DNA from 3 places in the Azoarcus sp. CIB genome. Region 1 is predicted to be linked to each of the others. Evidence: riboswitches for the same ligand, from Rfam matches in the RefSeq annotation. Region 1 holds a riboswitch; each other region holds the start of a gene.
The links. Region 1 has a riboswitch for cobalamin ahead of AzCIB_RS02550 (TonB-dependent receptor domain-containing protein). Riboswitches for the same ligand answer to the same signal wherever they lie in the genome.
Positions count from the first base shown of each region.

Region 2: it holds a riboswitch for cobalamin, as region 1 does, so the genes downstream of both, cobM (precorrin-4 C(11)-methyltransferase) here and AzCIB_RS02550 (TonB-dependent receptor domain-containing protein) in region 1, are expected to answer to the same signal.
Region 3: it holds a riboswitch for cobalamin, as region 1 does, so the genes downstream of both, cbpA (modified peptide precursor CbpA) here and AzCIB_RS02550 (TonB-dependent receptor domain-containing protein) in region 1, are expected to answer to the same signal.

Region 1 is NZ_CP011072.1:601,831-607,745, forward strand. It holds partial or broken gene cobT (nicotinate-nucleotide--dimethylbenzimidazole phosphoribosyltransferase) at 1-262, opposite strand, end outside; gene AzCIB_RS02540 (diguanylate cyclase) at 370-1,836, opposite strand; gene cobU (bifunctional adenosylcobinamide kinase/adenosylcobinamide-phosphate guanylyltransferase) at 1,956-2,507, opposite strand; cobalamin riboswitch at 2,598-2,816, shown strand; gene AzCIB_RS02550 (TonB-dependent receptor domain-containing protein) at 2,963-4,861, shown strand; gene AzCIB_RS02555 (FecCD family ABC transporter permease) at 4,904-5,884, shown strand.
Region 2 is NZ_CP011072.1:4,598,802-4,604,716, forward strand. It holds gene AzCIB_RS20640 (DEAD/DEAH box helicase) at 174-1,721, shown strand; gene rquA (rhodoquinone biosynthesis methyltransferase RquA) at 1,744-2,436, opposite strand; cobalamin riboswitch at 2,636-2,858, shown strand; gene cobM (precorrin-4 C(11)-methyltransferase) at 3,038-3,847, shown strand; gene AzCIB_RS20655 (sirohydrochlorin chelatase) at 3,844-4,806, shown strand; gene AzCIB_RS20660 (precorrin-8X methylmutase) at 4,810-5,496, shown strand; gene AzCIB_RS20665 (cobalt-precorrin-5B (C(1))-methyltransferase) at 5,512-5,915, shown strand, end outside.
Region 3 is NZ_CP011072.1:1,056,638-1,062,552, reverse strand. It holds gene flgB (flagellar basal body rod protein FlgB) at 1-34, opposite strand, end outside; gene flgA (flagellar basal body P-ring formation chaperone FlgA) at 274-993, shown strand; gene flgM (flagellar biosynthesis anti-sigma factor FlgM) at 1,079-1,375, shown strand; gene AzCIB_RS04705 (flagella synthesis protein FlgN) at 1,381-1,854, shown strand; gene cbpB (peptide-modifying radical SAM enzyme CbpB) at 1,921-3,339, opposite strand; gene cbpA (modified peptide precursor CbpA) at 3,336-3,596, opposite strand; cobalamin riboswitch at 3,608-3,825, opposite strand; gene AzCIB_RS04695 (hypothetical protein) at 3,889-4,449, opposite strand; rRNA gene rrf (5S ribosomal RNA) at 4,643-4,756, opposite strand; rRNA gene AzCIB_RS04685 (23S ribosomal RNA) at 4,841-5,915, opposite strand, start outside.

The sequences.
Region 1 (5,915 bases):
CGGCGAGGAAATTCTCGACCATCTGCCAGGTGACGTCCTGTGGGAAGGCGGAAATGCCCGCGCGTGCCGCGCCGTGGTCGCCGGCGAAGACCATCATGTGGGGCTGGCGGAGCTCGGGGCTGAGCGTCTGCTGGATCAGGCCGAGCTGCAGCGCCAGCGGCTCCAGGCGGCCGAGGGCGCCCTGCGGCTTGGTCTTGTTGTCGATGCGGTGCTGGAGGTCGGCCGCGAGCGCGCGGTCGGGCGCGCAGATCTGGAATGTCATGATTGCAGTATGCATGTGCCCTGAAAGGGCTGCGATCTTAGCACGCAGCCTGTGCCGCGGTAGCACGCAGCCTGTGCCGCGGTAGCACGCGGCCCGCGCCGCGAGCCTCACGCCTGGGCGATGCTGCGGGCGCTGCCGTGCTGGCGGTTGAGGCGCTTGCCTTCCTTGGCGCGGCGCATGAGCTTGCTCGCCTGCTTGAGCAGGCTGACCGCATTGGAGCCTTCGTTGCCCGAAATTGCGCTGCCCATCGAGACGTCGAGCATGAAAGTCTGGCCGTCGACCTGGATCGCCTCGCCGGCAACCGCGGTGACGGCGTTCGCGACGCGCTGCAGGTCGTCCATGTCGAACACTTCCTCGAGCACGATCACGAACTGGTCGTTCTCGGGGCGTGCGACCGTGTCCTGTTCGCGCACGATGGTGCGCAGCCGCTGCGCGACGGCTTTGAGGATCTCGTCGCCGACGTCCTGTCCGTAGCTGTCGTTGATCGAGCTGAATTCGTCGAGGTCGAGCATCACGACGCCGATGCGGGTGTTGTGGCGCTTGGCGCGGATGATGCCCTGGTCGATGCGGTCGGTGAGCAGCAGCTGGTTCGCCAGGCCGGTGAGCGGATCGTGATGCGCCATCTCCTGGAAGCGCTGCTCGCTTTCCTGCAGGCGATGGGTGAGGGATTCGATCTCCTGGCTGCGCTGCGCCATGCCCTGGGTGAGGAACTGTTCGGATGCCTGCAGGGACTCGATCGAGTGCTCCAGGCTGGCGATGTCGTCCGCGTGCCGGGCGGCGCGTTCGCGCCAGTTCGAGCCGGTGCGTTCGGCGAGTGCGAGCGACATCGTCAGCACGCCGAACGCCCATGCGAGCTGGATCGCGTGGATCGGGAGCCCCTCCGGACGCAGCAGCGCCGTATGGGTGGCGAGGAACAGGAGCGCGCCGATGAGCATCGCGGTCCAGCCGGCGATGAGAAGCGTCGCGCCCGGCAGTTTCTGCTGGCGGCCGTGAACGGCGCATGCGGTCGCCAGCAGGGCGAAGGCCGGGCTGATGCCGGCGATCAGCGTGCCCGGGTAAGCGCCCGGCAGCACGAAGGCGCCGGCCAGCGCGAGGCCGAACAGTGCCGCAAAGACCTTGAGCGCAAGGTCGATTCGCGGCGACCGCGTGGCGGTGCGCAGGTATTCGCGGTTGAACAGGGCGGCGCACAGTCCGGCGAGAGCAAGGCCGATCGGTTCGGCGGTCGTGGTCCAGCCGCCGTCGGCCCCGTCGGGCGCAAAGCCGTGGAGCAGTCCGACCGCCAGCAGGCTGAGGCCCGCGCCGAACGCGAATCCCGCGTAAATGAGGTAATTGCGATCGCGGTTGGCGAGAAACTGCAGCAGGCTGTTGAGCAGCAGGGCTGCCGTGAAGCCGACGTAGAAGACGGTGGCGATCAGGTTTGCGAGGATGTCACCCGTTCCGGCCGGCGTTCCTGCCTGCGCATAGGCCGAGAGCGGAAGCGTCAGCGAGATTGTCAGGGCGGGGCACAGGCGTGCGGCATCGAATGCCTTGCGGCGTTCATGTCTCGCGTCAGCTGCTTGCGCCACAAGGTTCATTACTGCCCTGCCGAAAAAATTTTGTCGCGGAACTGCAATTCTAGGAGGCAATCGCTGCCTGCGTACAAAAAATCCGACCCGTCATGGGCAGCGGCGTGTCGCGTTGTTGCGGTTTGCGCTCAGGCGCCGCCCTTGAGTGCGAGGGGCAGGCCTGCGGCGACGAAGGTGACGCGCTCGCAGGCGGCAGCCACCATCTGGTTGAGGCGACCCGCTTCGTCGCGGAAGAGGCGTCCGAGCGCAGTGTCGGGGACGAGGCCCAGGCCGACCTCGTTGGCGACGAGCAGGACCTCGCCGCGCAGCGTCGGCAGGGTTTTCAGCAGTGCCGCGCGCTCCGCGTGGAGCGCCGGCGGCAGTCCGGCCACGGCAGGCTCGGCCAGGTTGCAGGCGTCGGCCATCAGGTTGGACAGCCACAGCGTCAGGCAGTCGACGATCACGCAGCGTCCTTCGGTGGCTTCGCGCGCGAGCGTCGCGGCGAGCGCGACCGGCGTTTCGACGGTGCGCCAGCCGCTCGGGCGGTCGTCCTGATGGCGACGGATGCGGGCCTTCATCTCGTCGTCGAGGGCTTCCGCGGTGGCGATCACGGTGACGGGCAGGCCGCTGGCGACGGCGAGGGATTCGGCGTGGCTGCTCTTGCCGGAGCGCGCGCCGCCGAGGATGAAGTGTGCGGGCATGTCTTTGGAATTACGCGTTTTTTTGCGCTGCGCAAAATTGCGGAAAGCGCTATTATCCGCCCCGCGCCCGGTTTCGGGTGCGACGTGTAGCAGGTGCCCGACGGCGATTCCCGCCCGAGGGTTAAACGGGAAACAGGTGCGCGAACGGCTCCCGAAGCCGCCCTCCGCAATGCCTGTGCTGCCCCCGCAACGGTAAGTGGACGCAAAGCGCATCCAACCGCCACTGGACGAGAGTCCGGGAAGGCGATGCGCCCGGTACGGACTCCGCCACGGAGTGCCGACCAGCCCATGAGCCCGGATACCGGCCTGGACACGAGAAGGCGGAAGTGCCGCGGGGAGGCGGCGACGGGCGTGCATCGCAGCGGCTCAACGCGTATTTCCCCGGGCGGCGCTTCCATTGTGAAGATGACCAGTGGCGCGGGGACGCGATCGCTGGCGCAGGGAGATAACCCCAGATGAATATCCGCTTGTCCGCTACCGCCGTCGCGGTGGCCGCCGCATTGCCGTTTGCCTCCGGTGCACTGGCCGCCGAAGAAAAGACCGGTGACACCGTCGTCGTGACCGCGACGCGCATGCCGACCCCGATCAACGAGTTGCTCAGCGATCTGACTGTCATCGAACGCGAGGACATCGAGCTCGCCGGCCAGTCGACGCTGGCCGAGTTCCTTGCCGCGCAGGCGAGCGTGCAGTTCTCGCAGGCAGGCGGTCCGGGCACCACCACGGGCATCTATCTGCGCGGCGGGGCGGCGAGCCACACGCTGATCCTCATCGACGGCGTGCGCACGGGCTCGGCGACCCTTGGCGAGCCGATTCCGCAGAACATCCCGCTGTCCCAGATCGACAGGATCGAGATCCTGCGCGGCCCGGCGAGCGCGCTGTACGGCAGCGACGCGGTCGGCGGCGTGATCCAGGTCTTCACGCGTCGCGGCGAGGCGGGCGGACCACGCGTCGATGCCTTCGTCGGCGCAGGCAGCTATGGGCGCAGCGAGGCCACCGCCGGCGTTTCGGGCGGCGACCAGCGCTGGTCCTACAATCTCTCTGGCGGTTATGCGGAGTCCGAAGGCTACAGCGCACGCCGCAAGGCCGTCGCGGATCCGGACAAGGATGGCCACCGCAACACGAATTTTGCCGGCAGCCTGGCCTTCCGTCCCGCTGCGGGCCACGAAGTCGGAATGTCGGTACTGCACAGCGACCAGCGCGCCTGGTACGACAACCAGTTCTCGCCGCTGCCCGCGAACGTCCGCAGCGACAGCGTCGCTTCGACGCTCAGGCTGTACAGCCTGAACCGCATCACCGACATCTGGGACTCGTCGCTGACTTTCGGCCGTTCGATCGACGACGGTCGCGACCGTTTTTCCGAGTTCTCGCCCGAGGCGCACTTCACCACCGTGCAGGACCAGACGGTGTGGCAGAACACCTTCCGCCTGCCCATCGGCCGCGTGATGCTCGGCTACGAGTATCTCGAACAGCACGTCGATACCGGCCAGCCGATCGCGGTCGACAAGCGTTCGGTCGGCTCGGTGCTTGCCGGGTGGCAGGGCAGCTTCGGGCGCAACCGCCTGCAGGCCAACCTGCGCCATGACGACAATTCGCGCTTCGAGGACAAGACGACGGGCTCGCTCGCCTACGGCTACCAACTGAACGACCAGTGGCGCGTGCATGCGTCCTATGGCACTTCGTTCGCCGCGCCGACCTTCAACGACCTCTACTGGCCCGAGGACGTCTTCGTCTGCACGACGGCGATCTGCGGCTTCGACATGAGCTTCATCACCCGCGGCAACCGGGACGTCAAGCCGGAAGAGGGGCGTAGCCGCGAACTCGCGCTGCATTGGGAAGGTGCGCATGCCGCGGCGTCGGTGACCTACTTCAACAACAAGGTGCGCAACCTTATCGACTGGCAGTCGACGTTCCCGTCACCCGGTGTGTCGCTGCTGATGCCTTCGAACGTGGCCTCGGCGAAGCTCGAGGGCGTCAGCCTGAGCGGGCGTGCCGATGTCGGGGCGTGGAACGCTTCGGCGAACATCGATTTCCTGAAGGCGCGCGACGAGGACTCCGGCGACCATCTGCAGCGCCGCGCAGACCGCACGGCGACCTTCCGTCTGAGCCGCTCGATGGGGCAGCTGCTCGCCGGTGGCGAACTGGTCGCCAGCGGTGCCCGCTACAGCAGCAACGGCGAACGCGAGCGCCTCGGCGGCTACGGCATCGTGAATCTGTTCGCACGCTATGCGATCGATCGCGCGTGGTCGCTCGAAGGACGCGTCAATAATCTGTTCGACAAGAAGTACGAGCTGATCAAGGATTACAACACGCCGGGCGCAAACGTCTTCGTGGGCGTGCGTTACGCGCCGAAGTAAGGGACGCGCCGCCGGCCGTCCCGACCGGATGACGGGAGACTCATGCCAGGACGCACATCGTCGGGCTTTGTGATTGCAGGGCTGGTGCTTGCGGGCGCGTGCGCGCTGGCGTGGGCGCTTGCCGCCGGCGACCTGCCGATCGGCCTCGGCGAGGTCTTCGATGCGCTCTTCCGCGGCGCCGAGGGCATGGGCGCCGACGTCGTGCGCGAACTGCGCCTGCCGCGTGCGGTGGCGGTGTTCGTGTGCGGCGGGCTGCTGGCGCTGGCCGGCGCGCTGATGCAAGTGCTGCTGCGCAATCCGCTCGCCGATCCCTACGTGCTGGGCGTCTCGGGCGGGGCGGCGGTCGGGGCGCTGGCGGCGATGCTGGTCGGCGCGGCGTCCTGGGTCGTCGATGGCGCGGCCTTCGGCGGCGCACTGGCGGCCATGCTGGTGGTGTTCGGACTGGCGCATGGCGACGGTTCGTGGACGCAGACCCGCCTGCTGCTCACCGGCGTCATCGTCGCGGCCGGCTGCGGCGCGGCGGTGACGCTGATGCTGTCGCTGGCGACGGACACGCGCCTGCAGTCGATGCTGTTCTGGCTGATGGGTGACGCGAGCGGCGCGAGCCGGCCTTGGCCGGCACTGGCGGTGCTCGTCGCGGGGCTCGTCGTGGTGCTGCCGTTCGCGCGCGACCTCAACGTGCTCGCGCGCGGCGAGGCGACGGCGACGGCCCTGGGCGTGCGCGTGCAGCGGCTGCGCTACCTGCTGTGCGTGCTCGCCTCGCTGTTGACCGCGGCGGCGGTGACGCTGGTCGGCTCCGTCGGCTTCGTCGGCCTGATCGTGCCGCACGTCGTGCGCTTCGCCATCGGCAACGACCAGCGCCTGCTGCTGCCGGCGGCGTTGCTGGCCGGCGGCACGCTGCTGACCGTCGCCGACACCGCTGCGCGCACCGTGATGGCGCCCGTGCAGCTGCCGGTCGGCGTGCTGACCGCGCTGATCGGCGTGCCGGTGTTCCTCTTCCTGCTGTCGCGGAATCCGCGCTGAGATGGTGTGCCCCGTGCTCGCAACTCACGGA
Region 2 (5,915 bases), 1.3 Mb from region 1:
CTTGTTGCGCCGCACGAAAAAAGTGTAGTATCGCAACACCTGTGTCCTTGACCAATCGGTCGCAGGCCCTTCGATAACACCTTGTTGCGACTATTTCCGGTCGCACTACCCTGCCCGCCTCGATTGGTGTCGCTCTAATGCAGCGACAGGCCGTCGCTGGAGCATCCTTCTTGATCAATTCCGAAGTTTCCTTCGCCAGTCTTGGACTGGCCGAACCCCTTTTGCGCGCCATTTCCGAGTCGGGCTACACGCAGCCGACACCGATCCAGGCGCAGGCGATTCCCCTGGTGCTGGCCGGCGGCGACCTGCTTGCCGCAGCCCAGACCGGCACCGGCAAGACCGCCGGCTTCACGCTGCCGCTGCTGCACCGGCTGTCCACAAGCTCGGCCAGCGCCCCCAAGGCGGGGCGCCCCCGCTGCCTGATCCTCACCCCGACGCGCGAGCTCGCAGCACAGGTCGAGGAATCGGTGCAGACCTACGGCAAGCACATGCCGCTGACCTCGATGGTCATGTTCGGCGGCGTGAACATCAATCCGCAGATCTCGGCGCTGAAGAAGCGCGTCGACATCCTCGTCGCGACGCCGGGGCGTCTGCTGGACCATGCCGGCCAGAAGACCGTCGACCTGTCGGGGGTCGAGATCCTCGTCCTCGACGAAGCCGACCGCATGCTCGACATGGGCTTCATCCGCGACATCCGCAAGGTGCTCGCGATGCTGCCCAAGCAGCGCCAGAACCTGCTGTTCTCGGCGACCTTCTCGGACGAGATCCGTTCGCTCGCCAACGGCCTGCTGAACAACCCGGGCTGCGTCGAAGTGGCACGCCGCAACACGACCACCGAACTGGTCGAACAGTCCGTGTATTCGGTGCCGCAGAAACAGAAGCGCGATCTGCTCGTGCATCTGGTCAAGGAACACGACTGGCACCAGGTGCTGGTGTTCACGCGCACCAAGCACGGCGCCAACCGGCTGGCCGAATACCTCGGCAAACACGGCATCCCGGCCGCCGCGATCCACGGCAATAAGAGCCAAGCGGCACGCACGCGCGCGCTGTCGCAGTTCAAGGACAACTCGCTGCCGGTGCTGGTCGCAACCGACATCGCGGCGCGCGGCCTGGACATCGACCAGCTGCCGCAGGTGGTGAACTTCGAGCTGCCAAACGTGCCGGAAGACTACGTGCACCGCATCGGCCGCACCGGCCGCGCGGGATCGAGCGGCAAGGCGATTTCCTTCGTCGACAGCGAGGAGAGGCCCTACCTCGCGTCGATCGAGCGCCTGATCAAGCGCACCATCGATCGCGCCACCGTGCCGGAATTCGTGACCCACGCGCCCGATCCGGGCGACAGCGAGCGACCGCCGCGCGACCCGCGCCAGTCGTCGGGACGGCGCAACGATAGCCGTGCGCCGCGCCAGCCGCTTGCAGAACGCCCGGCGCCGCGCACGCAGCCGCACGGGGCGAACCGCCAGCCGGCACGGCAGGGCGCACAGGCCGACGGCGGCAAGCCGGCAAACCGCCCGGCCCGCAGCGGGGAGGCGCAGGCCAATCGCCCTGCACGCAACGGCGAGGCGAACAAGGCCGGCGCACCGCGTGGCCAGGAGCCCAGCGGCAACCGTGCGCCGCGCACGGGCGACGCCCCGCGCGCACCGGCGCGTCAGGATACGGGACGTAGCCCCGCGCCGCGCGCAGCGCTCTTCAACGCAAAGCCGGGCAATCGCGGCGGCTGAGCGTCACCGCGACGGGTGCGGCTCAGCCGCGCCGCACCCCGACGATCTTCTGATAGAGACCACCGAACAAGGTGGTCTTTTTCCATGCGAATTCCTCGCCCAGCGGCGACAGCGCCGTGATGTCGACGTCGAGCAGCGAGGGCGCGAAAGGCTCGAGCCAGCGGAACACCTGCGCCATGACCGGACGCAGGGGGTGCCATGGGCGGGTGCGATGGTAATCGACGAACACGATCTTGCCGCCCGGCTCGACCGCCCCGAGCAGGTTGTGCACGATGCACGCGCGCTCGACCGGCGGCACTTCATGCAGCAGGAAGAAACAGCACACGGCTTCGTGCGACCCGGCCGCGAGGCAATCCGGTCGCGCCAGATCGCCCTGACGCACCTCGGCATGCGCGAGACCGTCGAGCTTGCGGCGAGCGTTCGCGACCTGGATCGGCGCCACGTCGATGACGTCGAGCGCCCCGTTGCAGCCGACGCGCTCGGCGAGCAGGCGCGAGAACGGGCCATAGACGCACGCCGCCTGCAACAGGCGCTGTCCCGGAGCGAACTCCTCGACTGCCGCTCGCATCAGGCGCCGGGCATTGCCCCACAGGATGGCCGAAACGACCCATTCGCGGTCGAGCCAGGGCAGGGTGCGATGGCTGAGATAGGCCCAGTGATAGGTGCGCGACAGGTAGGACGGCACCGCACAGGCTTTTGTCACGGGCTGCATCATGGCGGAATCGGCAGAAATCTGTGTCATGCCCGCCAGCATAACCGTATCCGCAGCGGGGCGGAACGCCGGTTGCATACCCCGAGAGTATTCACCGGGATGCGGACTACCCGACTCGGGCAGGCGGCTCGAAAGCTGTTGCCGGATGTGCTGCCGAATGACGTAACGGCTACTTGCGCGCCCTGTCCGCTTCCCCTATTCTCTGCGCTGAATTCGATCCGGGTTCCCCGCCATGCGACCGCGTGACGGGGTGAAACGGGAAGTCCGGTGAAGTCCGGGGGCACGCTCCCCTTGACCAGTCCGGCGCAGCCCCCGCTGCTGTAAGCCTGACGGATCCGCCATACGCCACTGAGCCTCGCGCTCGGGAAGGCGGCGGAATCCGAAAGAAGGTGAGCCAGAAGACCGGCCCGATCGATTTGGAAGGTTTGTGCCCCGGGGTGTGGGCTTGCCGACTGGAATCCGATCGCGTCTGTCACGGGCCTCGAGCGCCCGAACGCAGCCACTCATCGACCCAGCCTCAAGTTGCGCCCGACCGTGCCGCCCGTCGGTGCCGTCGGCTGTCGCCATCCCCCGGTGCTTGTTCAATGCACTCGCGGGGAGCCGTATGCATTCCAAGTCCTTGCCGGGAACCGTGTGGTTCGTCGGCGCCGGCCCGGGCGATCCGGACCTGATCACCGTGAAGGGGCGGCGCCTGCTCGAACAGGCGGGCGGCATCCTGTTCGCCGGTTCGCTGGTCGACCAGGCGGCGACGCTCTACGCGCCGGAAGGCTGCGCGATCCGCGATTCGAAGGACATGACGCTCGAGGAGATGGGCACGTGGCTGATCGACGCGGCATCGCGGTGCGTGACCGTCGTGCGGCTGCAGACCGGTGATCCCGGCCTGTACGGCGCGCTCGTCGAGACGACGCGTCTGCTCGATGCGGCCGGCGTGCCGTGGAAGGTCGTGCCGGGCGTGTCCTCGGCGCTGGCCGCGGCCGCCGCGGCGGGTGAGACGCTGACGCTGCCGGAAGTGACGCAGACGGTGATCCTGACTCGCGTCGCGGGCCGCACGCCGATGCCCGCGGGCGAGGAGCTCGACGCGCTGGCCGCACACCGCACGACGCTGTGCATCTTCCTGTCGATCACGCTGCTGCACGAGGTGCAGGACGCGCTGCGCCGTGCCGGCTGGCCGGAGGACGCGCCCATCCTCGTCGTGCACAAGGCGAGCTGGCCGGGCGAGGAGAAGATCGTCCGCGGCACCCTCGCCGACATCAAGAAGAAGTGCCAGGCCGAGAAGATCGCGTCGCAGGCGATGATCATCGCGAGCCCCGCGCTGGGCGCGCGCGACTGGCCCGAGATCGCCCGTTCAAAACTCTACGACCCGGCCTTCAGCCACCGCTTCCGCCGGGCCACCGTCACGGAAGACGCATCATGAAAAACACCACGATCCTGCTGGTCGGCCACGGCTCGCGCAACCGCGCGGGCAACGACGAGATCGAACGCTTTGCCGCGGAGTGGCGCGCACGCCGCCCCGAGTGGCGCATCGAGGCCTGCTTCATCGAGTACGCCGACGTGCTGCTCGACGCGGGACTCGACCGTGCGGCGGCCGGCGCTGCGCGCGTGATCGTGATCCCCTTCATCCTCAACGCAGCGGGCCACGTGAAGATGGAGATCCCGGCGGCGATCGAGCAGGCGCGCGAACGCCACCCCGCCGTCGCCTTCGAATGCACGCGCCACCTCGGCATGGGACGCGAGATTTTTGACGTGCTGATGGGCCGGCTCGACCGCCTGATGCACGCGCTGCACATGCCGGACCCCTGCACCACGGGCGTGATCCTGCTGGGCCGCGGATCGTCGGACGCGGGCGCGAACGGCGAGCTCGCGAAGATGGCGCGCTGGATCTTCGAGGACAGCGACCACGAGCTCGTCGAGCTCGCCTTCACCGGCGTGACCTGGCCGCGGCTGGAGACGGCGGTGCAGCGCCAGGTGCGTCTGGGGATGACGCAGATCGCGGTGGTGCCGGTGTATCTCTTCACCGGCGTGCTGATCGAGCGCATCGACGCGCAGCTCGCGCGGCTGCGCGCGCAGTACCCGCAGATCGCGTTCGCTCTGGGCACGCATTTCGGCTTCGACGCGGGCGTCTTCGAGCTGGTCGAGGCGCGCGTCGCCGACGCCGGTGAAGCCTCGCTGCTCGAATGCGACGGCTGCAAGTATCGCCTGGCCGCCGAGGCCGAGCACCTGCACGACCATAGTCATACCGCGGGCCATCACGACCACGACGGGCACGACCCTCACCACCACCATGATCACGGCCATGCCCACCACGATCATGGCCACGGCTGTTCCCACCACCACGCGCCGCACGCCGGCTGCGCCCAACCCGCCCACGCCTGAACCATGCACAGCAACGTCGTCACCGAACAGCTCACCGCCGCCGGGCGCGCGATCGAGCACGATTCCTTCGCCATCATCGACGCCGAGGTCGGCCGCCACGACTATCGCCCCGAACAGTGGCCGGTCGTGCGCCGCATGATCCACGCCAACGCGGACTTCGAATTCAACGGCCTGACCGACTTCCACCCGGAGGCCGTCACGGCAGGCCTGACAGCGATCCTCGCCGGCGGCACGCGCATCGTCGCCGACGTCGAGATGATTTGCGTCGGCCTGTCGGCCTCACGACTCGCGTACTTCGGCATGAGCACGCACCAGTTCATCTCGGACGCGGACGTGATCGCCCAGGCGAAGGCCGAGGAGACCACGCGTGCGGTGCAGGCGATGCGGAAGGCGCACCGCCAGGGCCTGCTCGACGGTGCGATCGTGGGCATCGGCAATGCGCCGACGGCGCTGATCGAAGTCGTACGCCTGATCCGCGAGGAAGGCGCGCAGCCGGCGCTGGTGATTGGCATGCCGGTCGGCTTCGTGTCGGCGGCCGAGTCGAAGGACCTGATGGCGGAGGTCGCCAATGTGCCGTGGATTGTGATCCGCGGCCGCAAGGGCGGCTCGACGCTGGTCGTCGCGGCGATCCACGCGCTGCTCGGCATCGCCGAAGCGCGCCAGCGCGAACAGCAGGCGCTGACGGCGTAAGCGGAGACGCGATCGATGGCAGCAGGGCACGCCTTGCAGGAGAAGGTGCGCAAGGGGGACGCGAAGCGCGAGCGGGGAAACCGCACCGGCTTCACGACCGGCGCGAACTCGGCCGCCGCGGCGACTGCGGCGACACTCGGGCTCGTGCAGGGCGAAATCCCGGCGGAGATCGAGTGCGTGCTGCCGAACACGATGCAGGTCGTATTCCGCATCACCGACGGGCGCGTCGACGGCGATTGCGCGCACGCGGTGAGCATCAAGGACGCGGGCGACGACCCGGACGCGACCGACAAGGCGCACCTGACCGCCGACGTGCGACGCATCCCGAACGGCGGCGGCGAGGTGATCCTGAAGGGCGGGCCCGGTGTCGGCGTCGTCACGAAGCCCGGCCTCGGGCTGGAGGTCGGCGGCCCGGCGAT
Region 3 (5,915 bases), 450 kb from region 1:
GAAACTGCAGCGCGCTATCGAGTTGGGTCTTCATGGCATCACCTCAAGTTCTGTCGCCGACGGCCGTTAAGCTCTTCATCGGCTGGCACCTGGTTCATTGCACCTTCCATGCCAGCGATCTTAGTCCCCGCCCCACAAGCCCCTAGCCGCGATAAGACCGGCAAATACCGGCCAATTCCGCCGCTTTCGGTAGTACCGCGGCGGCACCCGGCAAGCAGCGGCGGAAAACTTTGCCGGTTGCCGATCGGCCGGCCGCATGGTGGAATGCGCCCCATGCTTTCGAACCACCTCATGCCCCCTTACCGCCCTCGCGCCGTCATTTCCCTGTGGGCCCTGAGCCTCACGCTCACGGGCGGAAGCGCCGGCGCTCAGCAGCCCCTGGCGCCGGTCCGGCAGGCCGTGATGACGTTCCTCGGTCAACAGACTTCGGGCCTGCCGGGCAAGGTCGGCATCACCGTCGAAGGCGTCGATCCGCAGAACCAGCTCCCCGCGTGCGCCGAGCTCGTCCCCTTCCTCCCCCCCGGCACGCGCGCCTGGGGCCGGATCAACGTCGGCGTCCGCTGCGAATCTCCCTTCGGCTGGACGATCTATGTACCCGCGCAGATCTCCGTCGTCGGCGACTACCTGGTTGCCGCGCGCCCGATCCGTGCCGGCCAGGTGATCGCACCGGCGGATCTCGAACGACGCAGCGGCGACCTCGCGGGCGAAGCCCCCAATACGCTGACCGATATGACCCAGGCCGTCGGCCACAGCGCCCGCTTCACGATCGCCGCAGGCAATGCGCTGCGCACCGACATGCTCCGCCTGCCCCAGACGGTGCGGCAGGGCCAGCACGTCAAGGTCGTCGGAACCGGCAGCGGCTTCACCGTCACCAATGAAGGGCGGGCGCTCAATGCCGCCGCCGCGGGAGAACCCGTGCGCGTGCGCTTGGGCAGCGGCCAGGTCATCTCCGGCAAGGCCCGCGCCGACGGCACCGTCGAGCTCGATTTCTGATGCCGCGGCCATGCAAAAAAACGCCTAAAGTTTTCGCTCCCGCGGTCGTGAACACGAACAGAGACCGCTTAATGGGAGTAGCGCCATGAAAATCGAAGGAACAGTGAAACCGCCGGGGTCCGCCCCGACCGGAGAAGCCCGGGAAAAACGCCCGGCCAGCACGACGATCGCCAGCGCCGCGAATGAAAAGGTCGAACTGTCCTCGCTCTCGTCCAGCCTCAACAAGGCCGAAGCAGCGATGGCCGCCGCACCCGAGATCGACCGCAGCCGCGTCGATGAAATCCGTCAGGCGATCAGCGAAGGCCGCTTCAAGGTCGACGCCAACCGCATCGCCGACGGCCTGATCGAAAGCGTGCGCCAGATGCTCGACGCGCAGAAATAGTGCCCGTGAACCTGCAGCCCGAACTTCAGCGGCTCGTCCAGCTGATCGACAGCGAGGCGGTATTGCTGCGCGGCTTCCTTGCACTGCTCGAACGCGAGGAAGCCCTGCTCCTCGCCGGTGACGCCGACGGCCTGCTCGTCCTGACACGCGAAAAGACGGAACGCTTCCATCAGCTGCAGCGCATCCACAACGACCGCGCCCTGCTGCTCGGCAGGCTGCGTCGTCCGAACACCGATGCTGCGATCCGCGAGGTGTGCCAACCGCTTCCCGACACCCTCAGGCGCTGGGACGAAATTCACGCGCTCGCACGCGACGCGCAGGCACGCAACGAACTGAACGGCAAGCTCATCTCCGAGCGCCTCCAGCATAACCAAGCCGCCATGTCGATCCTGCTCGACGCCGCCCGGCAGCCGCAGCTCTACGATTCCGCCGGAATCGCCCGCCCCGGCGGCGGCGGCCGCCACCTCGGCAGTGCATAAGGCAAACGGGCCCGCCGGAGATCCCCCCGAGCGGGCCCTCGCAAACGGCGACAAGCGCCGCGCCGCTTACGGCAACACGAAGTCGAAACTGCTCTCCACCCCGCCGTCCGCCGAATCCCACCCGTCCGACAGGAAATCGTTCGCCTTGTGATCGGCGATCAAGCGGAAAGCAAAGCGCGTCTGCTCCTCATAAAAGCCGCAGAACGCCCCGACACGGTCCATTCCCCCGTTCATTTCATGCGCCTCGGCCGGACAGGGCGAACCGCAGAAGTGCCGGATCGCGCACGCCTTGCACGGATCGATCCTGTCGACGTCCCGCCCCGTAACCTTGCGGAACGCGTCGCTCTCGAGCACCTCCTCGATGCGATCCGTGAACAGGTTCCCGCCGCGGAACGCATCCAGCCCGATGAACTCGCTGCACGGAAACAGCCCGCCGTCAGGCGCCAGTGCAAAGAATGCACGCCCCCCCCCGCACGGCGAAATGTCACACATCAGGCGGCGCGCGGTCGGTGCCAGGATGGCCAGCAGAATGTTCGCGAAGTTGGCGACGACCATCTTCCGGCCCGTCTCGCGATACAGGGCATGCGTACGCTCCAGCGCGGCAATGAAGGCACGCGCCAGGGCATCGTCGTCGGGACGGACGGTCCGTGCGCCCGGCAGGGTACAGCGCACCGCATTCAGCATGCAGGTCGGCACTTCGTGCGCATGGAACAGATCCACCAGCGGAACCAGCTGATTCAGGTTCTTCTCGGTGCACGTCGCAATTACGCTCCAAGCCGAATATCCGCGTAGCGACTCCATCGCACGCAAGACCTTGTCGTGTACGCTCTTGCCTCCGAACGTCAGCCGTGTCGCGTCGGTCGTCTCGGCAAGCGGCCCGTCGAGCGACAAACCGATGCTGACATTGCGATCGGCGAGAAAGGCGATCGCCTTTTCGTCGAGCAGGGTCGCGTTGGTCTGGACCCCGAAAATGTACTCGTCCTTGAATGTGTCGATTGCCGCGAACAAAGCCGCCTGGTTCATCAGGGGCTCTGCGCCGTGGAAGATCACGCGCGGCTTTCGTCCCTCGGGGAGCACGGTCGAAAAATACGACTTGAGCCGCCCGAGCGCCTCCACCAGCCGATCCTCCGACATATGCTGCCCGGCGCGGCGCATGCCTTCCGGGATATAGCAGTACGTGCAATTCAGGTTGCAGCGCTCGGTCGGATTCACGTACACCGCCGACGGCTTCAACTCGAAGCGCAGCGCATGCAGCTCCCGCGCGAAATCGTCGGCCTTTGCCCGATAGCCCGCCATCAGCGCGCTATCGGTCAGCGTGTCGGCGAGCTTGTCCTTGCGGACGAGTGCCCAGAAAGCGCTGGAGGGATCGCTCAGCGCCACGTAGTCCGCGTGGCCGATGTCAAATGGAATCAGGCTCGCGCCGCAACCGAGGTTGGCATAACGCCCCGCGGACGGGGCGCGAGCGGTCGAAACGACGCCGCTCATCGCACCGCCTTGCGGTCCATCAGGACGTAATGGGACAGTCCCACCCCTTCCGCCTCGCAACGCTTGCGGGTGGCGATGATTGCCGGCTTCGCTTCGGCGCCACACACAGCGGTGTTTGCTGCACCGGAAACTGCGATTTTCGCGGCTTGTTGCTTGATATCAGTCGAAGGCATCCGATTCTCCTGTTTGTCCAAACACAAAAACAAAAAGGGCTCCGCTGCCGCACTGCCAAGTGCGGACAGCGGAACCCTTGCCATTGGTTCCAGCTACAAAACAGTCGATTACGACAGGTCTTCTGGCTCCCGGATCATCCGAACTGCCGCGTCTTCCCACCGGGGTATGCCCCGACAGTGACTGGATGCTCGAAGTTTACCGGCATCCCTGCGACATCCGTCCCCGGTTACAGCGGCGGGCCCGCCACGGAATTGAGCAAGCTCGCACCGTGTTCCGACGGTGTCATATTTCACCGTCAATGTCGAATCGCGCGCAATTCTCCCGGTCCAGGGCTCTCCCGTCAATAGCCCTGCGCCGCACAGACGCCGCGCGCGATCACAACCCGCCCAGATCCTCGATTGCATCCACGACCATGCTTGTCCCGATAGCGATCATCAGGATGTCCCCGGCAACGCGCACAAACTTGTGACCGGCCGGTGGCACCCCGATCTCAACGACGAGCGCAGGCGGAAGATCGTAATACACGACATCCCGTGGCAACGCCCGACCAACCGCCCATTTTCTTGCCTGGCCCGGGGGCATGCAGCCATTTCCTTTCTTCGCGAGCCCCGGAGGACATCGGCCCGCCCCCCCTTCGCGCGCGAAATACTCCCGAATCACCGTCCGTTCCCGCGTCTCGAAACGCGTCACGACATGGCGAACCCCATCGTCCCGCGTGCGTGCCACGCGATCGCGGCCATCACGGTGATCGCCCCGCTCGCCCTTTTGCTGCCCGCCGCCCTTTCCGCCTTGCCCCTTCTCGGCACGCTCGTGCTGTCCGCCCTTGCCGCCCCCTCCTGCATGATCGGGCTTCTCGGCATATGCAAAGCCGCACCCCAGAAGACCGGCAAAAAGCGCGGCCACCACCTGTACCTTGCGCAAACGGACTGCTTGCATCGTCTATCTCCTTGAAACCGGAAGGGCAGATGACGCCGCTATTTCACCGGCCGACTCGTTCCGAGCCGCACACGCTGGCTTGCGGGCGATTGACTGCAACATACAACAAATCCGGCCTAACACGAAATCCGGAACGTAGACGTAAAAAAGCCGCTGCCCTGTTTGAGGGAAGCGGCTTTTTTGGAGTGGGGTAGTCTGACGATGACCTACTTTCGCACTCACGAAGAGCACTATCATCGGCGCGGTCCTGTTTCACTGTCCTGTTCGGGATGGGAAGGAGTGGTTCCGGGACGCTATGGTCGTCAGACTGTAAGGGGTCACAAAGTGGAGAAGTAGAGTGTGTGGGAGTGTGATTGTTTAGCGTGTTGAGTTCGCTGTGATCCAGGGTTATAGGATCAAGCCTCACGGGCAATTAGTATCGGTTAGCTTAACGCATTACTGCGCTTCCACACCCGACCTATCAACGTTGTAGTCTTCAACGACCCTTCAGGGGGCTCGAGGCCCCGGGGAAGTCTCATCTTGAGGCGAGTTTCCCGCTTAGATGCTTTCAGCGGTTATCTCTTCCGTACTTAGCTACCCGGCGATGCGACTGGCGTCACAACCGGTACACCAGGGGTACGTCCACTCCGGTCCTCTCGTACTAGGAGCAGGTCCTCTCAAACTTCCAGCGCCCACGGCAGATAGGGACCAAACTGTCTCACGACGTTTTAAACCCAGCTCACGTACCACTTTAAATGGCGAACAGCCATACCCTTGGGACCGGCTACAGCCCCAGGATGTGATGAGCCGACATCGAGGTGCCAAACTCCGCCGTCGATGTGAACTCTTGGGCGGAATCAGCCTGTTATCCCCAGAGTACCTTTTATCCGTTGAGCGATGGCCCTTCCATACAGAACCACCGGATCACTATGACCTGCTTTCGCACCTGCTCGACTTGTCGGTCTCGCAGTCAAGCCGCCTTTTGCCATTGCACTATCAGTACGATGTCCGACCGTACCTAGGCGACCTTCGTACTCCTCCGTTACCTTTTGGGAGGAGACCGCCCCAGTCAAACTGCCTGCCATGCACGGTCCCCGACCCGGATTCACGGGCCAAGGTTAGAACCTCAACGACACCAGGGTGGTATTTCAAGGTTGGCTCCACGAGAACTAGCGTCCCCGCTTCAAAGCCTCCCACCTATCCTACACAAGTCCCGTCAAAGTCCAATGCAAAGCTACAGTAAAGGTTCATGGGGTCTTTCCGTCTAGCCGCGGGTAGATTGCATCTTCACAAACATTTCAACTTCGCTGAGTCTCAGGAGGAGACAGTGTGGCCATCGTTACGCCATTCGTGCAGGTCGGAACTTACCCGACAAGGAATTTCGCTACCTTAGGACCGTTATAGTTACGGCCGCCGTTTACCGGGGCTTCGATCAAGAGCTTGCACCCCATCACTTAACCTTCCGGCACCGGGCAGGCGTCACACCC